DNA from 2 places in the Paenibacillus sp. AK002 genome. Region 1 is predicted to be linked to the other one. Evidence: a T-box and tRNA genes for the amino acid it is inferred to sense, from the RefSeq annotation. Region 1 holds a T-box; the other holds one or more tRNA genes.

What was found. The T-box of region 1 lies ahead of M1D70_RS07340 (arginine--tRNA ligase). A T-box ahead of a tRNA ligase gene usually reads a tRNA of that ligase, here a tRNA-Arg.
Region 2: it encodes a tRNA-Arg, which carries the amino acid that the T-box ahead of M1D70_RS07340 (arginine--tRNA ligase) is inferred to sense. The anticodon was not compared.

Annotation. Positions count from the first base shown of each region.
Region 1 is NZ_CP096377.1:1,731,665-1,739,517, reverse strand. It holds gene M1D70_RS07360 (DEAD/DEAH box helicase family protein) at 1-2,442, opposite strand, end outside; gene M1D70_RS07355 (GNAT family N-acetyltransferase) at 2,589-3,032, opposite strand; gene M1D70_RS07350 (EamA family transporter) at 3,165-3,593, shown strand; gene M1D70_RS07345 (class I SAM-dependent methyltransferase) at 3,738-4,502, shown strand; T-box leader at 4,561-4,786, shown strand; gene M1D70_RS07340 (arginine--tRNA ligase) at 4,847-6,709, shown strand; gene M1D70_RS07335 (hypothetical protein) at 6,794-7,234, opposite strand; gene M1D70_RS07330 (GNAT family N-acetyltransferase) at 7,296-7,745, opposite strand.
Region 2 is NZ_CP096377.1:216,006-232,379, forward strand. It holds gene M1D70_RS01050 (ABC transporter substrate-binding protein) at 1-489, shown strand, start outside; gene M1D70_RS01055 (hypothetical protein) at 723-977, shown strand; gene M1D70_RS01060 (PdaC/SigV domain-containing protein) at 1,117-2,190, shown strand; gene clpP (ATP-dependent Clp endopeptidase proteolytic subunit ClpP) at 2,798-3,394, opposite strand; tRNA gene M1D70_RS01070 (tRNA-Arg) at 3,557-3,631, opposite strand; gene M1D70_RS01075 (sugar-binding transcriptional regulator) at 3,889-4,932, shown strand; gene gap (type I glyceraldehyde-3-phosphate dehydrogenase) at 5,032-6,036, shown strand; gene M1D70_RS01085 (phosphoglycerate kinase) at 6,232-7,413, shown strand; gene tpiA (triose-phosphate isomerase) at 7,493-8,245, shown strand; gene gpmI (2,3-bisphosphoglycerate-independent phosphoglycerate mutase) at 8,246-9,790, shown strand; gene eno (phosphopyruvate hydratase) at 9,840-11,129, shown strand; gene M1D70_RS01105 (S-layer homology domain-containing protein) at 11,428-13,278, shown strand; gene M1D70_RS01110 (sensor histidine kinase) at 13,579-15,363, shown strand; gene M1D70_RS01115 (response regulator) at 15,434-16,240, shown strand.

The DNA of each region.
Region 1 (7,853 bases):
CTCCGCTCTCAACCGGTGAAGGCTTGGCTCGGTTTCGACCAGCTCCATATCGTATAGCGACGTATACACGACCAGAGCCACTTCTCGAATGCTCCGCTCCAGCGATTGATGACGCATTACCATTTTGACGGCTTTAAATATCCAAGGACCGGATGCGATCAAGGCAATGGCGACCGAGAACAGCAGGCTGAACCAAGCCGGCGCGTCCGATTGAAGCAAATGCGGCGACGTTAACGTCTCGATGAAGGCGCCCAGCCCCAAACCAACGGCAAAAGCAAGCACGGCCTTCACCGTATGCGAGAAAATCAAAGGCTTAGGAATACGCTCCCGATCCACCGTCAGTTCCTCCGTCATGGAGCTGTGAAGGGCAATCGCCGAATTCCATCGCTCCTTCAAAAGATGCCGCTGCCTCGCCCGCTCGCATGTGTCGCGGTTATAGGCGTTGATGCTTTCTGCGGTTGGGTTTTTCCGAAGATCAAGGCCCATGCGCTCCATGCCCGACTCTATGGTTTGATGCGAGATCGATAGACCGACGAGAGATCGAAATCTGCGCGCAAGCGAGCTCAAATCCTCGCCCCCATCGATTTGGGAAGTATCGACGCATGCCAGATGCCAGATCGCTCCGGTCTTATCCGGGTTCCCGCGTTGGGCCCGGATCGCCCGTCCCCGCATCTGATTGGACAGCATGAACGAGCCTACATACGATGCCATGATCAAGGAATTGATCACGGGAGCATCCCATCCCTCGCCCAGAAGAGCCGCCGTACCGATCAGCACTTGAATGCCCCCCTCTGAAAACACCTCCGTTATCATGGCGACGATAGCCGAGCGATTTGCATCTCGAACATCTATCGTTACATAGCGGCTGTCGTGGGCAAGGGGGCGTTCGGACAAGCGGAGGCCCCGGCGTTCGGCGCAAGCTATAGCCAGGGGCATAGCCGTCACCGGGAGCACCACAAAGGAGCCTGTCAGAATGCCGATGGGCAGCTCGTGCTCGCCCCGGGAGCCGCTTTTCTCCGCTAGCTGCCTGCGGATCAGCTCAAAAATCGGGACAACTCCGAGCCGATGCAGCGGTTTTTCGTCGTCCGCATCCTTCGGCAGGTCCTCCTTGCGGATATAATCGGTCAAGATCACCATCCGCATGCTCTCCCCCAGCATGGAGCGCTCGAATTCAAGAATGCGGCCAATGCTGTGCAGTTTCGAAACGCTCTGGACCAGCATTTTATCAATCGCAGGCGTCGATCTCATATACACCTTCCGCCGTTCAATCATCCCCAACCGGCTGAGCCTCTTCTGCAACGCCTTTAACTCCGGCAGCTCGCGATCAATATGGGCATCTTTATACAGCATGCCGCCAAGGAGCTCCTCCAGCCACTCCTCCGTAAAGTCGGGCGTTTCCTTCTCTTCCATGCCGAGCAGCTTCAACGCCTCCTTCCAGATCGGGCGATTGGCCGCTCGCAGATAGAGCACCATGCTGGAGTAATACCCCGGGGAAGACAAAATGTCCTCCATGTACGCCTCGGACCGTGTTATCCAGGGGTGATGGACGATCAACTCCGCCAAAAACTCATCCCGGACCAACTCGTCTTTGACCTGTTGTGCCTGCATTCGAAATTCCCGCAGCTTAGCGGCCTCTTCATGAGTTGGCCTTGTCAGGCTGATATAATCCTGATGGGGACACAACTCCCCATGGCGAACCAGCTCGGGCACGCTGATCTCCTCGTCGATAGGGCCGCAAAGCTCGATATACCGCTGCCACTCCCTCGGATTGACATCGTATGGCGGAGTGGCCGTAAGCGCGATCTTGGTCGGCTCGTCCAGCATCTCGCACAGCTGCATGGCGCTTTGCCACCAAGACATTCGAAGATGATGCGCCTCGTCAAAAATGAGTGTATGATATCCCTGCCGCTTCAACAATTCCAGAGCTTCTTGAGCCTCGGTACCGTCCGTGATATCATCCTCGCGGACACCGTCCCTCCCGGCCGGTTCAGCCTCAGCGTCTTCCATGCCCGTATCCGAAAACTCCTGATTCTCATCACCGGTTTGGTCCGCTTGCACCATCCCCGCGGTGACCTTCTTCGCAGAAGTCGGCTGCCCTGCTGCACTAATCAGGCTGTGGAGGGCTTGATAGGTCGTAATCGTTACCAATGCCGGTCGCTTGAGCGAGGTCGAGACCCACTCCGGCTGGACATCTTCGTCAAGAAACAGCTCCACAAGACGGCTTGCCCATTGCTGTTTAATGGTGATGGTGGGAGCCAATATAATCGTCGGCCGATTAATCCGAAGCATGACCTCCAGTCCAAGAACGGTCTTCCCCGAACCCGGCGGCGCCACCAGATGCAGTTGGCGATTCTTCAGATGATGGTCAAGCCCGTGAAGCACGCGCTTCTGATAGGAGCGCCAAGGATAGCGAAACGACAGGTTGCTCGGAAAAAACTTCATTGACTCCTCCAGTTTAGCTGCACTCCCTTTTTCATTGGATAGCTTAAAATATACTGTCTATCGATGTTCTTTGACCAAAGAAAGGCTGCGTTTCGAAAATACTATACTCGCGATTATCGTGGACTCAGCTGTGCCGATCCATGACATTACCGCAGCTGCATATGAAGTAGCGGAAACGGCTTTCCGGAACCATCCAGCTCCGAACGGCCGATCTGCACGAATCCGTATTTTTTATAAAAAGCGTGGGCCTTGGGGTTCTGTTCATTCACATCCACTTGAAGTCCACGCCCCTTCAGCCGTTCGGCATGCCGGATCAATTTTGTTCCCGTCCCTTGGCCGTGGTGCAGGGGATCCACAAACAGCATCTCGATTTTGGAGCCGTCCAGTCCGATAAATCCAATCGCTTGCTGTTCCGTATTCAAGCATATCCAGATCTCCACGGACCTCAGTGCCCCGCTTTGCATCATGCCATAATAGAACCGGATATCTTCCTCCGTCAGAAAATCGTGCGTTTGAGATACGGCACGAAGCCATAATTCCACCAGCTGATCATGGTAAGTTTCCGTATAAGCCGCGATATGATGTGTCATTTTTCATCCAACCCTTTCCAAGTCGTTCAATCCTTTGAACACTCATGAGATCCTTCAAATTGCTCTATACTATTATAAAGGAATCCGGTACATTAATCAGAGACTTTATCTTGTCAAAAAGGAGAGGTACGCATGCCATTATGGCTTGTATACGCATTGCTGTCGGCAGTCACGGCGGCACTTGTGGCCATTTTCGGAAAAATAGGCCTGCAAAACATCGATGCCAATTCGGCAACGGCCATTCGCTCCGTCATTATGGCCCTGTTTCTGCTAGGGGTCGTAGGGGTTCAGGGGAAATTCTCGGAGCTCGGAGAAATTCTGGTTCAAAAAAAGGCACTCAGCTTTATTGTGCTCAGCGGCATCGCGGGCGCTTTGTCCTGGCTGTTTTATTTTCTGGCGTTAAAATACGGCAAAGTATCGCAGGTAGGTCCTATCGATAAACTGAGCGTGGTCATTGCCGTGATTCTGGCCTTTGTGTTTCTGGGTGAGAAGATCTCCTGGATTAACGCAGCCGGCGTTGCACTCATTGCCGTTGGCGCGCTTCTTGTTGCCGTTAAATAGTCCCCTGCATAAAACCGCTGACACAGCGGCTTTTTGTTTATTCATTTATTGTTAAAACCTATCAATGTTATCGAATTTATATATTTCTAATTATAAGACAATCATGTCACAATGAGGATAAATCATGCGTGGAGGGGTGTTGTTATGTCAGAGCAAGTATGGAAGCCTTACGATTACGATCGACAGCTATCGTTTGTATCTGCTTATGGAAAAGGAGCGGCAGAGCTGCTGGCGCCTCAACCCGGAGAACGGATTCTCGATCTGGGCTGCGGAACCGGCGACTTGACTCATGAAATTTCCAAATCCGGCGCTCATGTCACCGGCATGGATTATTCCAGCGAGATGATTGAGCGGGCCAAAAGCAAATATCCTGGACTTCCGTTTCTAGCCGGGGATGGCGAGAACTTCGAAACCGAAACGCCATACGACGCCGTCTTCTCAAACGCGGCCCTGCACTGGATGAAGGATGCTGAAGGCGTGGTACGCTCCGTACATGGAGCCCTTAAACCCGGCGGCCGATTCGTTGCCGAGTTCGGAGGCAAAGGGAATATAGACGGCATCTACCAAGCCTTGAAAACCGTGTTCGCCGATCATTATGGAATCGATGCGGACAGCCGGAATCCGTGGTATTTTCCTAGTCTTGGCCAGTATGCCAGCCTGCTAGAAGCCCAAGGGTTCCGCGTGCATCTCGCCCATCATTTCGACCGTCCCACACGATTGTCCGAAGGCAAGAACGGCATAAAGTTTTGGCTGCTGCATTTTGGCGATTGCTTTTTTGCCGGATTCTCGCCTGAAGCGAAGGACGAAGCGATCGCTCGCATCAGCCAAGCTGCTCAATCGACGCTATGGCAAGAGGATGCTTTCTACGCGGATTACCGGCGCCTGCGAGTATTTGCAGAAAAGATTTAGCCATTTGGGGGTTGCTTTTCTAAATAGAATGGTTATAATATGAAAAAACTTGAGAATATTATTTTCGTTGATTGGGAGAGTAACTGCACTTGACTTTAGTCCAAGCGAGCCGGGAGGGTGGAAACCGGTACAAAGTCGGCCGTGAAGCGGACCCAGGAGATGGCCTTCCGAAGCACCATGCTGTAGGGAGCCCCGGCTTACGCCGTTATCGTATGAAGGTGGTTAGACCCTTGCGGGGTTTAACAACAAGAGTGGTACCGCGAGCACAAGTCCTCGTCTCTTTAGGAGATGGGGGCTTTTTTGATTTTCTGAGTCGTTTTTATATTTTCAAAGGGGGATTTACCGTGTTAAGTCAAAAGATTATTTCGAGCCTTCAACAAGCCGTGAACCAGGTCTGCGAAGCTTACGGCACCAAACTTCCGGAGTCCACTCCGATTCGGATCGAGCAGCCTGCCAGCATGGAACATGGGGATTACGCAACCAACGTTGCGATGCAGCTTGCGAAGGTGCTCCGCAAGGCTCCCCTGCAAATCGCCGAGCTGATCCAAGCCGAGCTCGAGCAGGACGCATCCTACAAACAGCTCGTCCGCTCGACTGAGATTGTCGCCCCGGGCTTTATGAATCTGCGCATCGATTGGGAGTATTGGGCGAGCCACCATTTTGAACTCCCCCCGGCAGCTAACGAAAAGATCGTCATTGAGCACACGTCCATCAACCCGAATAAGTCCGCCCATATCGGGCATCTTCGAAATTCCTGTATCGGAGATACGCTTGTGAGATTAATGAGGAAGCTGGGTTACGAGGTCGAGGTGCATAATTATATCGACGACCTGGGCAATCAGCTGGCGGATACGGTGGTCGGCTTGCTCCACACGCCCCTGACGAAGGAGCATGCCCGGTTCGGCGATTACTGCTGGGACGTGTACTCAAGCACCAATAAAGCCTACGAAAGGGAGCCGGGGCTGGTTCAGCATCGGACCGAGGTTCTGCACGCATTGGAAGAGGGCAATCAGAACCTTTCCTGGATTGGACTGCTCGTTGCCGAGCGAATCGTTAAGGAGCATCTTGAGGAGATGAAGCAGTTCGGCATTGAATACGATCTGCTTGTATGGGAGAGCAGCATTGTTAGGGAGGGATTCTGGGCGTCCGCGTTCGAGCTGTTGAAGAATACCCCGCTGTTCCATCAGGAAACCGAGGGTAAACTTGCAGGCTGCTGGGTGCTCAAGCAATCAGGAACCGAAGCCGGAGACGAGGCGGAGTCGGACCACAGCATCGATAAAGTGCTGGTGCGCTCCAATGGCATCCTGACTTACACCGCCAAAGACATCGCCTACCACTTGTGGAAATACGGCGTGCTTTCCAATGATTTTGTATATAAAAAATTCACCGACGAGGTTTGGACGACGAGCTCGCACGGCGAGGAGCGTACTTACGGCAAAGCGGACATGGTCATCAACGTCATTGATTACAGGCAGCAGTACCCGCAGGCGATGGTGAAGCAGGCTTTGGAAGGCCTGGGCTTCCAACAAGAGGCTGAGAAGCTGCGCCATGTCAGTTACGGCGTCGTCTCGTTAAGCCCTTCCGCTGCAGCGGATCTCGGCATCGATACTTCCGACGGTAAGGCATCCTATGCGATGTCCGGACGTCAAGGAATCGGGATCAAAATCACCGAGCTTATTCATCAAGTAGCCAAGGTCATCGAGGACACCCGGTCCGATAAAAACGGTTTGTCCAGCCATGCGATCGCAACCGCCTCCATCCGTTACTACCTGCTTCGCTTTGCACTGCAAACCGAGGTGGTGTTCGATCTGAAGCAGGCCACTGAAATATCGGGAAATACGGGGGTGTATTTGCTCTATTCCTACGCGCGTGCACTCAGCGTGCTTAATAAAGCTCAAGAAGCCGAGGTTACGCCGTCTGTGCCTGCCCGGTTCCCTGCCATGGAAAAAGCGGAACATGCGCTGCTGCGGCATATTAGCACCTGGCATGATACCTTATATGCCGCCGGACGGGATCTATCTCCTAGTGCCATTTGCAACTTCACCTATGAGCTGTGCTCCCTGTTCAACAATTTTTACTCGGCATGCCCGATTCTGAAGGCGGCGGAAGAAGTGCTCCAATTCCGTGTATGGCTCACTTCCTTATTCAAGAACACCCTTGGCGAAGCGCTGGAGGTGCTGGGTTTGCCTACTCCGAGCCGGATGTAAATTCACTCTGATGAATGAGCGGATCAAGACTTATAAAAAAGCCACCGTACTATTATGTTGATCAAGTACGGTGGCTATCTTATTTTATTGCAATCCTCTGACGGTCAATCTGACCTGAACGCCGTCTGCCGCCGGCTCTTCCTGCAGGGTCCAGTTGACAGCCAGCGCTTCCTTCAAGCGAGCCAACTGCTCCTTCTGGAGCTTCAATCCTTCGATAATGCCCTCGCCCACGCTGAAATCGGATTCCGAGCTGATGCGGAAGGCTTCCTCCAGCCAGATCTTCAACCCGTTGCGGGTATTAAACGTAATTTGGTACCCCTCGCTAACGGCCTTCTCCAGATCTTCCCCATGCTCTTTTGCGTAAGAGAATAATTCCTCATAGTGAAAATGACCGTTATTGGCGATTTGGAATCTTTCTGCCTCACCAGAGCGCACAGCCTCCAGCAGATCGGAAGAAGTCAGCCCCGATTTTCTGGCATGCTCCAATAGAATGGCGGTATTCTGTGATATTTTAGTAAGCTGCATGCTCGATGCCTCCTCGATAGGGTTCGTAAAATATTTTTTCTTCTATTATAAGACCAAATGGCTAGGATGTCAGACTCTTCTCAAAACATAAACTATATTCGCTCCCGATGTATTCGCCAAACGGTTCAATCTGAGCATACCCCAGCTTCTTGTAAAAATGAACGGATTCCTTCTGCGGTTCGCCTGTTTCGAGGCGCGAGAGACGATAGCCCCGCTTCTTCGCTTGTTCTTCCAGAAAGAGCAGGATCCGGGAAGCTATTCCCCTATTCCGGTAAGGGACATCCACGAAAAACCGTTTAATTTCAACCGATTCTGCATCCAGCGGCCGGATGGCACCGCAGCCGACAGGCTGGCCATCATGGTAAGCCACCACGAATAGCGTTTCGTTTACTTTGGGATCGGCCAGATCCAGCCCGAATATGCCTTCCGCCGGGTATAACGTCGATAAGTAATCGTCCAGCTTCGCGATGAGCTCCTGAAGATCCTTGTGAGTCTCTCTTACCAAAGTCATAGTGATGTCATTCATCCCATGCATCCCTCCACTGTTCTAATCGTGTCACGAATACCATTCGTTTGCAAGAAAACCTTCCGGCCGACTGCGATGCAATCCTAACGAAGC
Region 2 (16,374 bases), 1.5 Mb from region 1:
ACGGATGAGGCGGAAATCACGGCTGCATCCGATGAGCTGAAGACACTGCTGCCGAATGTCCTTGCGTTTGATACGGACAATATCAAGCAGAAGATGATTCAGGAGGAAGGCTGGATTGCCACGGTTTGGTCCGGAGACGCGGCGTTCATCGCGGCGGAGAATCCGGATGTGGCGTACGTGGTGCCTGAAGAAGGAGCGACCATATTCTCGGACAACTATGCGATTCCTAAAGGTGCGAAGAATAAGGAGCTGGCCGAGAAATTCATCAACTTCATGATGGAGCCTGAAGTCAGCGCCAAAAACTATGAATTTATCGGATACAGCAATCCGAACACCAAAGCGATGGAATTCCATAGCGAGGAATACCGCGCCAATACGATGATCAACCTGACGGAAGAAGAGCTGGGCCGTACCGAGTGGCTTGATAATGTCGGTGACTCGCTCTCCGTCTATGATCGTTTATGGACCGAACTGAAGAGCGGTCGTTAGTATAAGCTTCGGTTCTTCATATTTTTGTAATAAAGGAAGCCTGTCCCCTAAGGGGATGGGCTCTTTTTTTTGCAGAGCAGAATGAGACATTAGTCCCGAAGTGGGAAGAATTGGCCGATTTTCAGGAATTCCACCACAACTTCAGGATCCCTTTCGTTGTTATATATAAGGAGGGTGTATACCGTTTAGACCCGTTTTTTATAAATGGGGTATCCCGAAAAGGAAGAAGCAGCTTGAGTGATCTGACGAGCATGGGGTTTATTGCTTTGATTGTTGCAGGAATCGCGGCTGTTTTATTTCTAAATTTTTTCGGGAAAAGCGCGCTGCATCTGCTGCTGACGAGCATTCACAGTGCACTCGTTGGCATCGGCTTGATTCTTCTTGCTTACGTTGTACAAGGCAGTGAACTATTGCTGCTTGCGGGTTCAAGTGCTCTCTTGTTCGGTGTGTTTCTTAGCGCAGCGGCGTTCGTCCGGAAAGAATCATGAGAATGTATAGGTCCTATGGCATGGAGTCAAAATTGTCATTCACTTTGTTACCAATACATTGAAAGCTTTCCTTATAATGATTAAGGGTAATAGATTAACAACTAACGGAAACTTAATTTAACAAAGGTGGAATTCTGATATGAATCCTAAATTTCGTGTATGTGCATCATTAATTGCTACTAGTGTCCTGCTTGGTAGTCTTGGTTTGAGCGGACAGGTCATCGATGCAAGCGCCGCTAAGGCACCCGTTTCCGCCAGCCAAAAAACGTCGAAGAATGAAGTTGTACTGAAATGGAACGGCAAAACCTTGTCACAAAAAGGTCTAGTGCTGCATGGGGTAACTTATGTGCCAGCGACCGCTTTGCGGGATGGTCTGGGGATGCCTCTTAAATATGATTCCAAAAACCGCACGTATACACTGGGTAACGGCTATAACAAGCTGAGCGCCGCCGTGTATGCTGCAAGCGAAATCGGCATTCTGGTGAACGGTTCGTATGCCGGCGAGCCTGGCGGACAGATCATCAATGGACGTCTGTATCTGCCGTTCAAAACGATCAGCGAATACATGGGTGTTCAGGGACAGTGGAATCCTTCCTTGAAAACACTGAGCATGACACAGAAGAAGCTGAATGACATTACCATTAAATCGGTTGCGCTCAAGAAGAATATTCAGGGCGTAGACGCTGTTGTGAATTATCCTGTAATCAGCGGACTCGATAATGCGGAGGTCCAAGCCGAAATCAACAAAGTGTTGAAAGAAAATGCGTCCGGCGTAATCACCGGTGCGGAAGGAAACGCCGAGGAATTCCCGCCGTCGGAATCCAGTTTCCCTTACGAATTCAGCGGTGACTTCGTGGTCCATTACAACCAGAACGACATCCTGAGCATTACGGCGTATGATTATTCGTACACCGGCGGTGCCCATGGCATGACCTTCCGTAAAAGCTTCACGTTCTCCTTGAAGGACGGCAAGCAAATGAAGCTGGGGGATTTCATCAACATGCAGGGCAAGAACAAGCAGAAGCTGAACAACCTTGTGCTGAGCAAGATGAAGAAAGAGGGAGGTTACCTCGGCGGTTTTGAGGGAGTGCCTGCCGATGCCGACTTCTACGTGAAGGATAACGCGGCGGTGCTGTACTTCCAGCTTTATGAGTACACCGCCTATGCCTATGGATTTCCTGAGTTTGAGCTGAAGCTGAAAGAGTGGAAGTAAGAGTTACGATAGCGATTTGTGTAACTTGCAATCATTTATTAATTAATAAAGTTTCACTAGATACATGATGCTGTCCTGATGTAACACTGTGCCGGAACCAGTTGTGAAAAGTCCCCTGATCACGTGAGCGTGGAGTGTATACTCCTGCTTCCTGCGGTCAGGGGATTTTCGCGTTATCGAGAGGCTTGCCTCGATGACAACATGCCTGTCTTGTACATCTTGCACACTGTTTCTGCTCCCTGTACACGAATGGTTCGTAGTCCGTGGCAAGCAAGCCGTTCGGTGAAATCCTACATGAAAGCAGTGAGGGTGGTACTCTTTTATTTTCCCTCCCCTCAAGTTAAGGCAGGCCTTTTAGGAGGGGAGTCTTACCGCTTTAGGTTTTATTGAAAAAGTTGTCCCCTCCAGTGAGAATATCCCTGGTGGAGCAACGCGTTCGCCTTTGAAATCGGGAAACCTCCATATCTATTCATTCCAGTTTCCTGATTTCAACAGCGACCGAAGGGGATATTCTCACTCTCTTGAATCGAACTTTTTCAATAACTCCCCTTCAGAGGATAAGAAAGGGCAGGCACCGGATAACGGCGCCTGCCCTTTACTTCTTCTTTTATAAGCCTTGCGGTGGTGTGTTTTCCAGTACTTGATCGATCAGGCCATACTCTTTGGCTTCGTCAGCCGTCATGAAGTAGTCGCGATCAGTATCCTTCTCGATGCGCTCCAGCGGTTGGCCGGTGCGTTCGGACAGGATGCGGTTCAGCTTGTCGCGCATTTTCAGAATGCGGCGGGCACGGATTTCAATATCCGTGGCTTGACCTTGTGCGCCGCCGAGCGGCTGGTGAATCATGATCTCGCTGTTAGGCAGACCGTAGCGTTTGCCTTTGGCGCCTGCGTTGAGCAGGAATGCGCCCATGGAAGCAGCCATGCCGACACAGATCGTCGAGACGTCCGGTTTGATGAACTGCATCGTATCGAATATCGCCATACCTGCGGTAATGGAACCGCCAGGGCTGTTGATGTAAAGATGAATATCCTTCTCGGGATCCTCAGCCGACAAGAACAGCATTTGGGCAATGATGGAATTGGCGACCACGTCATTTACGTCGGAGCCGAGGAAGATAATGCGGTCTTTCAGCAATCTGGAATAGATGTCGTACGCCCGCTCACCGCGGTTGCTTTGTTCAACGACCATAGGTATAAAACTCACGTGGAAAACCTCCTCTTAAGTACCTCATATAAATACTGTTACCGTATTACCCACATGATAAACAATTTAAATCAAAAAGTCAAAGAAAGTCAAACTATTGAGTAAAAAAAAGAGCCGTTATGGGCACTTTAGGGTAATCAGTATAGAGAATAAATGTTATAATGGCGCGCCCGCGAGGAATCGAACCTCGATCTCAGGCTCCGGAGGCCTACGTCATATCCATTGGACCACGGGCGCACAAAAATCAGCAACGAAGTTGATTATACCGCATCTATTTGAAAAATACAATAGCGGACAAAACTTTGTTCCTATTATATAGACGAGCCGGTAGTTGGCCATAATGTATAAGAATGCCTGGGGTAGAGAAATATACTTTCGGACACTTGCAACCGGCATGATTATTGGTTAGAATAAGGGTGGGACTTAAAAAGTTTAACTGGGACATTTTACGACCAGGTAGGAGAGCCGAGACGAAGTTTGCAGGAGTGGAATGCATGCGTAACCTATTAGAAATACAAGAGCAACTTCTGCCGGATCTGATGGACACTCTTAAACGAAGGTATACCATCCTTCATCAGATCAAGTTGTCCGGAATTGTTGGCCGAAGAACACTGGCTTCATCGCTATCGATGACCGAGCGTGTTCTCAGAGCAGAGACTGATCTTCTGAAAGCGCAAGGGCTGATCGAGATTGAAACGCTCGGCATGCGGATCAGCGGCTCAGGGATATGCTTGCTGGAGGAGTTGGAACCGGTCATGAATGAGTTGTTCGGACTGGTTGAACTGGAAGAGAAGATTCGTCAGGCTTACGGGCTTCGTAAAGTGGTCATTATTCCCGGTGACAGCGAGTCATCTCCGGAAGTCAAACGTGAGCTTGGCCGGGCCGGAGCAAGAACGCTGCTTAACTTTGTCCAGGATGGAGATACGATTGCTGTTACAGGCGGCTCCACGCTCGCCGAAGTGGCAGAGCAGATGTCCTCTTTGCCTGGCGGAGAACCGTTGACAAGCACTTGGTTTGTGCCGGCGCGAGGCGGCCTCGGGGAGAGCATGGAGATTCAAGCGAACACCATTGCTTCCAAAATGGCTAAGCGCGTTGGGGCTGAGTACCGATTGCTTCATGTACCGGATCTGCTCAGCGAGGATGCTTATCAATCGTTGGTTCAGGATCAGCACATCCAGGAGATCGTGGATGTGATCAGGCGCAGCCGCGTCATTATTCACGGCATCGGAGATGCCATGGAGATGGCCAGACGGCGCAAGCTGGATGAAGGCTCTATCCGGAACTTGCAGGCAGATGGCGCGATCGCGGAATCCTTCGGCTATTATTTCAGCGAAGATGGCGAAGTTGTCCACAAAATGCTTACCCTTGGACTCCGGCTTGAGGATATTATGCGGACGGAGACCATCATCGGCATTGCCGGAGGGCAAGGCAAGGGCAAAGCGATCCACGCGGTGCTGAAATTCGGGCACGAGGACATTCTCGTTACGGATGAAGCCGCGGCATTGGAAGTCGAGAAGGAAATTGACGCCGGCATCTGAGTCCGCGGGCGTACAACTGATTTTTCATTATTGTTGTCTTGATTGGCTTAACGGCCAATCTTGAATATATAAATTTTACAAATATGGAGGGAACTACTCATGGTTAAAGTAGGTATTAACGGTTTTGGACGTATTGGACGTAACGTATTCCGCGCTGCGCTGAACAACAGCGAAGTTGAAATCGTAGCAATCAACGATTTGACGGACGTAAAAACGCTGGCACACCTTTTGAAATATGACACGACTCATGGCAGACTGAATGCAACTGTTGAAGCTAAAGAAGGCGCACTCGTTGTAAACGGCCGCGAAGTGAAAGTATTCGCTGAGCGTAACCCTGAAGCATTGCCTTGGGCTGAGTACGGCGTTGAAATCGTTGTAGAATCCACTGGTATTTTCACGGCGAAAGACAAAGCTTCCGCTCACTTGAAAGGCGGCGCTAAGAAAGTTATCATCTCCGCTCCAGCTACTGACGAAGATATCACCATCGTTATGGGCGTTAACGAAGACAAATACGATGCAGCTAACCATACTGTAATCTCCAACGCATCTTGTACAACAAACTGCTTGGCTCCTTTTGCTAAAGTTCTTGACGAGAAGTTCGGTATCGTTAAAGGCATGATGACTACGGTTCACTCCTACACGAATGACCAGCAAGTGCTTGATCTTCCGCACAAAGACCTGCGTCGTGCTCGTGCAGCTGCTGAAAACATCATTCCATCCACAACAGGTGCTGCTAAAGCGGTTAGCCTCGTTCTGCCACAATTGAAAGGCAAATTGAACGGTATGGCAATGCGTGTACCTACGAAGAACGTTTCCGTAACGGACCTCGTAGTTGAGCTGTCCCAAAACGTAACCCTTGAAGATGTAAACGGAGCTCTGAAAGCAGCTGCTGAAGGCCCGCTGAAAGGCATCTTGAACTACTCCGAAGAGCCGCTTGTATCCAGCGACTACAATGGCGATCCAGCTTCTTCCACTATCGATTCGCTCTCCACTATGGTAGTTGGCGACAACATGGTGAAAGTTGTTTCTTGGTATGACAACGAGTGGGGCTACTCCAACCGTGTCGTTGACCTCGCTGCTTACATCGCAAGCAAAGGTCTGTAATTGATCTAGCCATTCAATCGAAGAGGAGTTCCGTTCACGGGTCTCCTCTTTGGTTCATGGTTTTTCCTTGTTTTCATGCCAGAGCACTGGGAAGAATAGATAAGAATCCGGGCGCTGGTTAGACGATAGAGAGAGATACGAGAGCAACTGCATGCTGTCGGTGAGGAGAATAGTTTTCTTAGGAGGAACGTGGAGATGAACAAGAAAAGTGTACGTGATGTAGAAGTAAGCGGCAAACGGGTGTTTGTCCGCGTCGATTTCAATGTACCGCTCGAAGATGGTAAAATTACAGACGACACTCGTATTCGCGAGACTTTGCCGACGATTAAGTATCTGGTGGAGCAAGGAGCAAAAGTCATCCTGGCCAGCCACATGGGTCGTCCCAAAGGAGAGGTCGTAGAATCTTTGCGCCTGACTCCGGCAAGTCAGCGTCTGTCGGAACTGCTCGGCAAACCGGTAGCCAAAGCGGATGAAGCGGTAGGAGAAGCCGTTAAAGCTCAAGTCGAGAAGCTGCAAAACGGCGATGTGCTCGTACTTGAAAATGTTCGTTTTTACCCTGGTGAAGAGAAGAATGATCCAGAACTTGCGAAGCAATTCGCTGAGCTGGCCGATCTGTTCGTGAACGACGCGTTTGGTGCTGCTCACCGTGCGCACGCTTCGACAGAGGGTATTGCTCATCATCTTCCGGCCGTATCGGGATTGTTGATGGAGAAAGAGCTGTCCGTTCTCGGCAAAGCCCTTTCGAATCCGGACCGTCCTTTTACCGCCATCATCGGTGGATCCAAGGTTAAGGACAAAATCGACGTGATCGACAACCTGCTTACGCTTGCTGACAATGTCATCATCGGCGGTGGACTTGCTTACACGTTCTTCAAAGCTCAAGGCCATGAAATCGGTCAATCTCTGCTTGATAAAGAGAAGCTTGATGTGGCACTCGGTTTCATCGAAAAAGCCAAAGAGCTGGGCAAAAACTTCTACCTGCCGGAAGATATCGTCGTTACGGACGAATTCAGCGCAGACGCGAATACCAAGGTCGTTGATATCGACGGCATCCCAGCCGATTGGGAAGGCGTTGACATCGGTCCTAAGACTCGCGCCAAGTATGCAGAAGTGATCAAGAACTCCAAACTTGTCGTGTGGAACGGTCCTATGGGCGTATTCGAAATCGCTCCGTTCAGCAACGGTACTCGTGAAGTGGCACAGGCCTGTGCGGAAACGGAAGCTTACACGATTATCGGCGGCGGCGACTCGGCTGCAGCAGCGGAGAAATTCGGCCTTGCCGACAAGATGGATCACATCTCGACAGGCGGCGGTGCATCCCTTGAGTTCATGGAAGGCAAAGCACTTCCTGGTGTTGTGGCACTGAACGATAAATAGATTGAGGAACTGCATTGGATAGCAAGTGGATGAAGTTTGGACCCTGGAGAATCTTCGGGGGAATAAAGGAGTGAATCGTGTGAGAACACCTATCATAGCTGGTAACTGGAAAATGTTCAAAACTGTTCCGGAAGCAACTTCATTTATTGAAGATGTGAAGGGCAAAGCGGAAGTAGAAGGCGTGGAAAGCGTGATCTGCGCGCCGTTTACCAATCTTCCTGCATTGGTTGAAGCGGCAAAGGGCACGAATATCAAAATCGGTGCACAAAATCTTCATTTCGAAGACAATGGCGCCTTTACGGGTGAAATCAGCGGCTTGATGCTGAAAGACCTGGGCGTGGACTACGTCATTATTGGACATTCCGAGCGCCGTCAGTATTTTGCTGAAACCGATGAGATCGTGAACAAGAAGGTACATGCGGCATTCCGTCATGGTCTTCTTCCGATCGTATGCGTTGGCGAGAAGCTGGAAGAACGCGAAGCCGGCCAAACCAAAGACGTGTGCAAAGTACAAACAGAAGCAGCGTTCGCAGGTGTTCCTGCTGATCAAGCGGTTCATGTCGTTATTGCTTACGAGCCAATCTGGGCAATCGGAACGGGCAAATCCTCCACGGCAGAGGATGCGAATGAAGTCATCGCCTATATTCGCGAACTCGTTAAAGGCCTGTACGGCGAAACCGTTGCAGACCAAGTTCGCATTCAATACGGCGGCAGCGTGAAGCCTGAAAATGTAGCGGAGTATATGGGACAAAGCGACATCGACGGCGCGCTCGTTGGTGGTGCAAGTCTACAACCGGCTTCCTACATCGCACTCGTTGAGGGGGCGAAGTAAATGTCTGCTCCAAAACCCGTAGCTCTGATCATCATGGACGGTTTCGGGCTTCGCAACACCGAGGTGGGCAATGCGGTCGCTCAAGCGAACAAGCCTAACTACGACCGGTATTTGAAGCAATATCCGAACACCACGTTGACCGCTTGCGGCGAAGCCGTAGGCTTGCCGGAAGGTCAAATGGGGAACTCCGAAGTGGGTCACTTGAACATCGGCGCAGGCCGGATCGTGTATCAGGATTTGACCCGCATCACGAAGTCGATTCGCGAAGGAGAATTCTTCGAGAACGAAACGCTGGTGGAAGCCGTTCGCGCTGCCAAGAACAACAACAAGAAGCTGCATCTGTACGGGCTGGTATCCGACGGTGGCGTTCACAGTCACATTGAGCACATGTTTGCGATGCTGGATCTTTGCAAGAAGGAAGATTTCCATGACGTATACATCCATGGTTTCATGGATGGACGCGACGTGGCACCGGACAGCGGCAAGCAGTTCGTTAAGGATCTGATTGCGAAGATTGAGGAAGTGGGCGTTGGCCAAATTGCTACGCTTTCCGGTCGTTACTACGCAATGGACCGCGACAAGCGTTGGGACCGCGTCGAGAAGGCATACCGTGCGATGGTGTACGGCGAAGGCCCTAAATATACGGATCCGCTGAAAGCCATCACCGAATCCTACGAGAAGTCGGTCTATGATGAATTCGTAGAGCCGACCGTCATGGTAAATGGCGCGGGAGAACCGGTAAGCCTGGTGGAGAGCGGAGATTCCGTCATCTTCCTGAACTACCGTCCTGACCGTGCGATCCAGCTGTCCCAAGTGTTCACGAACAAAGATTTCCGTGGTTTCGATCGCGGACCGAAATTCCCGCAAAGCTTGCATTTTGTCTGCTTGACGCTGTTCAGCGAGACGGTGGAAGGCTTCGTCGCCTACAAGCCGAAGGATCTGGACAACACGCTGGGCGAAGTGCTGGTTCAGCACAACAAGAAGCAGCTTCGCATTGCGGAAACGGAGAAGTACCCGCACGTGACGTTCTTCTTCAGCGGCGGACGCGATGTTGAGCTTCCAGGCGAAACGCGCGTATTGATCAACTCGCCGAAAGTGGCGACGTACGATCTGCAGCCGGAGATGAGCGCCTATGAGGTGGCGGATGCTTGCGTGAGAGAAATCGAAGCGGATAAGCATGATGCGATCATCTTGAATTTCGCGAACCCGGACATGGTTGGTCACTCCGGTATGCTGGAGCCTACCGTTAAAGCGGTAGAAACCACCGATGAGTGCGTTGGCAAAGTGGTGGATGCCGTTCTTGCCAAAGGCGGCGTGGTTATCATTACGGCTGACCACGGAAATGCGGACATGGTATTCGACGAGAATGGCCGTCCATTCACCGCGCATACCACGAACCCGGTTCCGTTCATCGTAACGGATGAGAACGTAACGCTGCGTGAAGGCGGTATTCTGGCCGACATCGCACCAACGATTCTTGATCTGATGGGGCTGCCGAAGCCTGACGAGATGACGGGAACCTCCATGATTGCAGCACGTAAATAAGTAGTTCATAATGGAACATAAACATAACATTTCAAAGGAGACTATACACATGACTATTATTTCTGATGTATATGCACGCGAAGTCCTTGACTCCCGCGGCAATCCAACCGTAGAGGTTGAAGTATACCTGGAATCCGGTGCAATCGGTCGCGCTATCGTTCCATCCGGTGCTTCCACTGGCGTTCACGAAGCTGTTGAGCTTCGCGACGACGACAAATCCCGTTACCTGGGCAAAGGCGTTCTGAAAGCCGTTGAGAACGTGAACGAAATCATCGCTCCTGAAGTGATCGGCATGGACGCTCTGGACCAGCTCGGCATCGACAAGCTGATGATCGCTTTGGACGGTACGCCAAACAAAGGCAAATTGGGTGCGAACGCCATCTTGGCCGTATCCATGGCTGTAGCTCGCGCTGCTGCTGATGCTTTGGATCTTCCGCTGTATGTATACCTTGGCGGATTCAACGCCAAACAACTTCCAGTACCTATGATGAACATCGTGAACGGTGGCGCTCACGCGGACAACAACGTTGACGTACAAGAATTCATGGTATTGCCTGTTGGTGCACCTAGCTTCAAAGAAGCTCTTCGCATGGGCGCTGAAATCTTCCACAACCTGAAATCCGTTCTGAAGGGCAAAGGCCTGAACACGGCGGTTGGTGACGAAGGCGGCTTCGCTCCTAACTTCACGTCCAACGAAGATGCACTGTCTTCCATCATCGAAGCGATCGAAAAAGCCGGCTACAAGCCAGGCGAAGATGTATTGCTGGGTATGGACGTTGCTTCCACCGAGTTCTTCAAGGATGGCAAGTATGTTCTGGAAGGCGAAGGCAAATCCTTCACGCCGGCAGAATTCGTTGACCTGCTCGCTTCTTGGGTAGACAAATACCCGATCGTAACCATCGAAGACGGATGCTCCGAGGACGATTGGGAAGGTTGGAAATTGCTCACCGAGAAATTGGGTAACAAAATTCAGCTCGTGGGCGACGACCTGTTCGTTACGAACACGGAGCGTCTGGAAAAAGGCATCAACGAAGGCATCGGCAACTCCATCCTGATCAAAGTAAACCAAATCGGTACATTGACTGAAACTTTCGATGCGATCGAAATGGCAAAACGCGCAGGATACACGGCTGTCATCTCCCACCGTTCCGGTGAGTCCGAGGACAGCACGATTGCTGATATCGCAGTGGCTACTAACGCAGGTCAGATCAAAACGGGTGCTCCTTCCCGTACCGACCGTGTGGCGAAATACAACCAATTGCTTCGCATCGAAGACCAATTGGGCGAGCTTGCTCAATACAACGGCTTGAAGTCGTTCTACAACCTGAAGCAAAAATAATTGAAATAAGAGAAAGCCCGGCTCCTGCTTTTGAGGGAGCTGGGCTTTTTTGCGTTCATTTGAGAGCTGCGGGGTTAGGGCTGCACACTCTGTTATCGTGCCGTGTGGCGGTGCGTATATCGGCTCCGGTCGCTGTTAAAATCGGGAAGGCCGGAATAGAATAGGCTGTGCGACGACCGGGATACACTGGTAGATCTACAAGCCTATCTTTTTATAGTTCAAGTTTCCTATATTTGCCGTTATAATGATGAAGACGGAAGTTATAGGAAAAATACTAGAAGTAAGGTGGCTTGAATCTATGAAACGATCACTCCAACGATCGAGAAAATGGCTGATTCTGCCTGCGGCTATGCTGATCGCGGCAGTCTTATCGGTCCCCGATGCCCATGCAGCTGACGTTCAGCAGCTGACGGGAGATCGAACGAAGCAGGATATCCTGAATAAATGGCAGCAGTTCAAACCCATGGATACTGGCACATCCTACATGGGGCCTGAACGAATTTACATGGAATCGCCAAACGTCGCCGTACCCTATAAGGCAGGGACGATAAAACCGGAATATATCGAGGACGGCCTTCGCGCCGTCAACTTTGTAAGATACCTATCCGGCCTGCCCGATGACGTGACAGCCAACCCTTCGCTTGCAGGGCAGCAGCAGGCGGCAGCGCTAGTAAACGCTCTGCATCAAAAGCTGAGCCATTATCCAACCATGCCGGAAGGCATGGACGATTCGCTGTATACTTCAGCGAAGGAAGGAGCGAGGACAAGCAACCTTTACGGGGGCAGCCCGACCTTTTATGACAATGTTCTTGGTTATATGGCGGATAGCGGGGCTACGAATATCGACCGCGTCGGACACCGCCGGTGGATCATCAATCCGGAGATGAAACAGACCATGTTCGGCATGGTACATAACGCCAACAACGTAGCCTATGCGTCGATGTACTCGATGGACAAGGGCCGCCCGGCTTCCGAAGTTCAGTATGATTACATCGCCTGGCCGTCTGCAGGATATTTTCCGGAAGAGGTTTTTAAGACAAACGATCCATGGTCGGTGTCGTTGAACCCGCAAAAGTATGACCGGACAAGAACGGATCAGATTCAAGTGAAATTGACCCGTGTCAGGGACGGGAAAGAGTGGAGCTTTGACAAAAGCGACAACGATAAATCGGGCAAATATTTCAATGTGCAGACCAGCTATTACGGCGTGCCGTTTGCCGTCATTTTCAGGCCTGACGGCATAGGCGATTTTGCGCCGGACGATGCCTTCACCGTTCAGATCACGGGTCTATATAGCGCTTCCGGAAGCGCGGCACAGGTTGAGTTCACCACGACGTTTTTCAAAATGATGCCTGGTTTATTGGCCCGCTACGATATTCAGCTTCAAAAAGGGGAAACCCTTCAAATGGGCCTTACCGACGGACTGCAGACCAGCGGCAATACGTTCAAAAGCGGAGATAACCGGATCGTTGAGATTGATGCAAACGGCAAGGTCAAAGCCGTAGGCAAGGGATCGACATGGATCTCAGCCAATGATTATCTGGGGGCGAGAAGCCTTGTCTACGTTAACGTGAATGATGGTCCGGCTGATGGCAAAGTGAGCAACTGGGCTCAAGCGGATTACATGAAGGCAAAAGCCAATGGCATTATCGGCTGGCCGTTTGACCGATCCTACCAGCAGCCGATCACCAGAGTGGAGTTTACGGAGATGGCGGTACATATGATCGAAACCATGCTGGGACAGGATCTTTATATGGATGTCTCTGGCGTTAAGACCCCGTTTAAGGACGTCGATGATTGGACCGTGACGTGGGCAAGCCAAAATGGTATCATCAACGGCACATCGCCGCAATCCTTCTCGCCGCGAGCGACCATCACCAGGGAACAGGCCGCCGCGCTGATCCTTCAGGTGTATGCCAAGACGAATGAATTGAAAGGCAGACTGGTATCAACCGGATCCGTTTCGGCTTCTCGGTTCGCGGACGATAGCAGCATCTCGCCATGGGCGAAGGAACAAGTATACCAAGCGATAAACCTCTCTTTAATGAACGGCATGGCCAAGAATCAGTTCAACCCGAAAGGCGAGCTCACTTTCGAGCAGACCTATGTGCTGTTGTTAAATTGCTTTGAAATGCTGATGGAAAAGTAAGTTTTTTAAATCCGATATCAAACGTGGCACGCATGATCGGGAGTGGCTGACCTCGACGTATTGGGCGTAATCGTTAAAGCGCTTGAGCACGAAATGTGTTGATGCAGTAGATGAAGGCCAAGCTCTCTTACGGAGAGTTTGGTCTTTTTTGTCTGATAAAATAGAACAAATCTACACATCCACACCGTCTGCCCCTGCATCGACCGCACATATCCATGCAATTTCAGGCATTGCCATTCTCAAGCGAACCGGTGCTGATATAATTGAAGAACAAGCGAGCGAAAAGGAGAGTGCGGGAGGGTGCTGAACCGAATACGATCCCTGTTTCCACACAAGCTGAAATACCGTCTGTTTGCCGCGTTCGTCCTGGTCATATTGCTGCCTTTCGGCATTTTGAATTTGTACAACTACCAGCGGATCGAGACCTTGGTCCAGGAGAAAATCAGCCAGCAGAGCCACAGCCAGCTGGAGCAGATGTATCGAACGCTGGAGGACCAGTTGAGCGTAGCCTTCAAAACGCTGATATTTCTGGAGCAGGATTCGACGGTGGCCTCCGTGCTGACCCATCCCGGGCAGCGGCAGGGACTCGAGAACAAAAACCTGATGGAGGAGAAGTTCAAAAATTTGAACAACAGCTTTTTCCTATATAATCCGTCGGTCTACTTCACGATTCTCGACTTTCATGGCAACGCTTACACTTCTTATTCTCCCAGGGAGGCGCTCGATTACAGGAAGCTGCGGGACAACCCTGGCTTTGATCGGGAACAGATGGAGGGCGTGTCGTATCATTGGGTTTCGAGCGACGCGAACTACGTGCTGCGGGATATCTCGACGAGTCCTTACCTGCTGTCACTGTACGCTTACATGGAAACCCCCCGCAACAAGCCGTACGGCATGGCCCGGATCAGCATCGATTACTCCTTTTGGTTTCAATCGGTCTTGAAGCAGTCGACGCTGCGCCAGGAATATTTCTTGATTACGAGCGCCGGCGAGAACGTGTCCCAATCGATTTTGAACAGCAGTCTGACCGGCGAGGTGAAAGCCAGGATTGCGGCCGAGCCCAGGCAGAAGTATTTTATCGATAAAACCTCCAACACCCTGGTGAATTACATTTACGTGGAATCGCTGGATTGGTATATCGTGAACCGGATTCCGCTAACGGTGCTCTTTAACGAGATCGAGGAGCTGAAGCGCCAATATTTCATGACCTTTTTCCTGCTGACCGGCGCTTTTCTCATCATGACCTTCATTATTGCCGCCACGATTACCCGGCCGTTATCCCATTTGCAGAATAAGATGAAGGCGGTTGTCCGCAACAATCTAAAAATCCGGCTGCCGGAGCACAAGTTCCGGGGCGAGATTCTGGAGCTGACGCAGACGTTCAATTCCATGCTCAACGACATGGATGTGCTGATTCAGCGATTGAAGGCCGAGGAAAGGCAGAAGGAAGCAGTGCATTTTCATATGCTGCTGGCTCAGATGAACCCGCATTTTCTGCTCAACACGCTAAATACGGTCAAGTGGAGTGCCATTCGCCATGGGAATGAGGATATCACGAATATCACCCTGTCTCTGGGCAAGCTGCTGGAGGCGAGCCTGAATACGGAGAAGGATCTGGTGCACCTGAAGGATGAAATCGAGCTGGTGCAGGCCTATGTCCATATTCAGCAGGTGCGTTATAATCACCGTTTTGACGTGACCTTTGCGTATGATGAGGACATCCTCTATGCGCTTGTGCCCAAGCTCTGTCTGCAGCCGCTCGTGGAGAATGCCATCCTACACGGAATCGGGCCGCTGCCGGAACAGGAGGGTCTCATTGAAATTACGGTTACCCGGGAGGGACCCAATCGATTGGCGGTGGAGATCAAGGACAACGGCGTCGGCATGGAGCAGTCCCGGCAGGCGGGCGGAATGCGTAAACGTCCGGGCATCGGTCTTAACAATGTGCAAGAGCTGCTGCGGCTGTTATTTAAAGAAGAGGGCAGCATGGAGATTATTTCTTCGGAGCGGGGAACGCGGATTCGATTTTCTATCCCGTTGTTAATCTCAACGCCTTATCAGAACGATCACTTGATTTCATCATAACGGGCAGATGATTCGCCACTGGCCTATGCAGGCTTGGAACCGGATTGAAAGCTGCGAGGAGGAGAGACCTATGTGGAAGGTGCTGCTGGTGGAGGACGAGGTATTTGTGCGAGAGTCCGTGCGCGAGATCATCGCGTGGGAGGAGCTTGGATTCAAGGTGGCGGGAGAGGCAGGCAACGGCGCCGAGGCGCTGGAGATGATCCGGAGCAATCCGCCCGATCTCGTGCTGACCGATATCGTGATGCCGGAAATGGATGGTGTGGAGCTCCTCCGCAGAACCCGGGAAGAGGGATACGCTTCTCGGTTCGTGATGCTGACCTGTATGAGTGAATTCGAGTATGTCCGGCAAGCGATGGAATACGGGGCATCCAACTATATCCTGAAGCTGTCGATGAGCGTGAATACGCTGCGGGAGACGCTGCACAAAATGAATGCCGAGCTGACCAAGAGTAACCCGAACCCAAGCCAACCTGTTTCGATTCCGGTCGCGTCCACGGAGACGATGCCGTCACAGTCGGCGCATCATGCCTCCCCCGAGGAAATCACATCACACCCGGAAGTACAGAAAATATTGCAGTACATCCATGAGCACTACGAGCAGGACATTACGGTAAAATCGATGTCGGGCTACGTGATGATGGGTGAGAATTACGTCAGCGCGCTCTTCAAGAAAAAGACCGGACGCACCTTGATTCATTATTTGCACCAGGTCCGGGTGGATAAAGCCATCGCGTATTTGCTTCAAACCGACCTCCCTGTTCACGAGATCGGCCTTCGGGTGGGGTTCGTGAACGACAATTATTTTATAAAAATATTCAAGCGGTTGACCGGCTTCACGCCGAGCAAATACAGGCAACACAACAAAGACGCTAAATAGAACGATTCTATGCAGGGCATAGGATTCTCCGAAACAGGAATTCCATCGTTTTGTTCCATTATCTGAATGGATATGTAGCTTAAAAGCGGCTCCCGTTCCCTGCTACGATGAGAGGGCATCACACCAATATGATT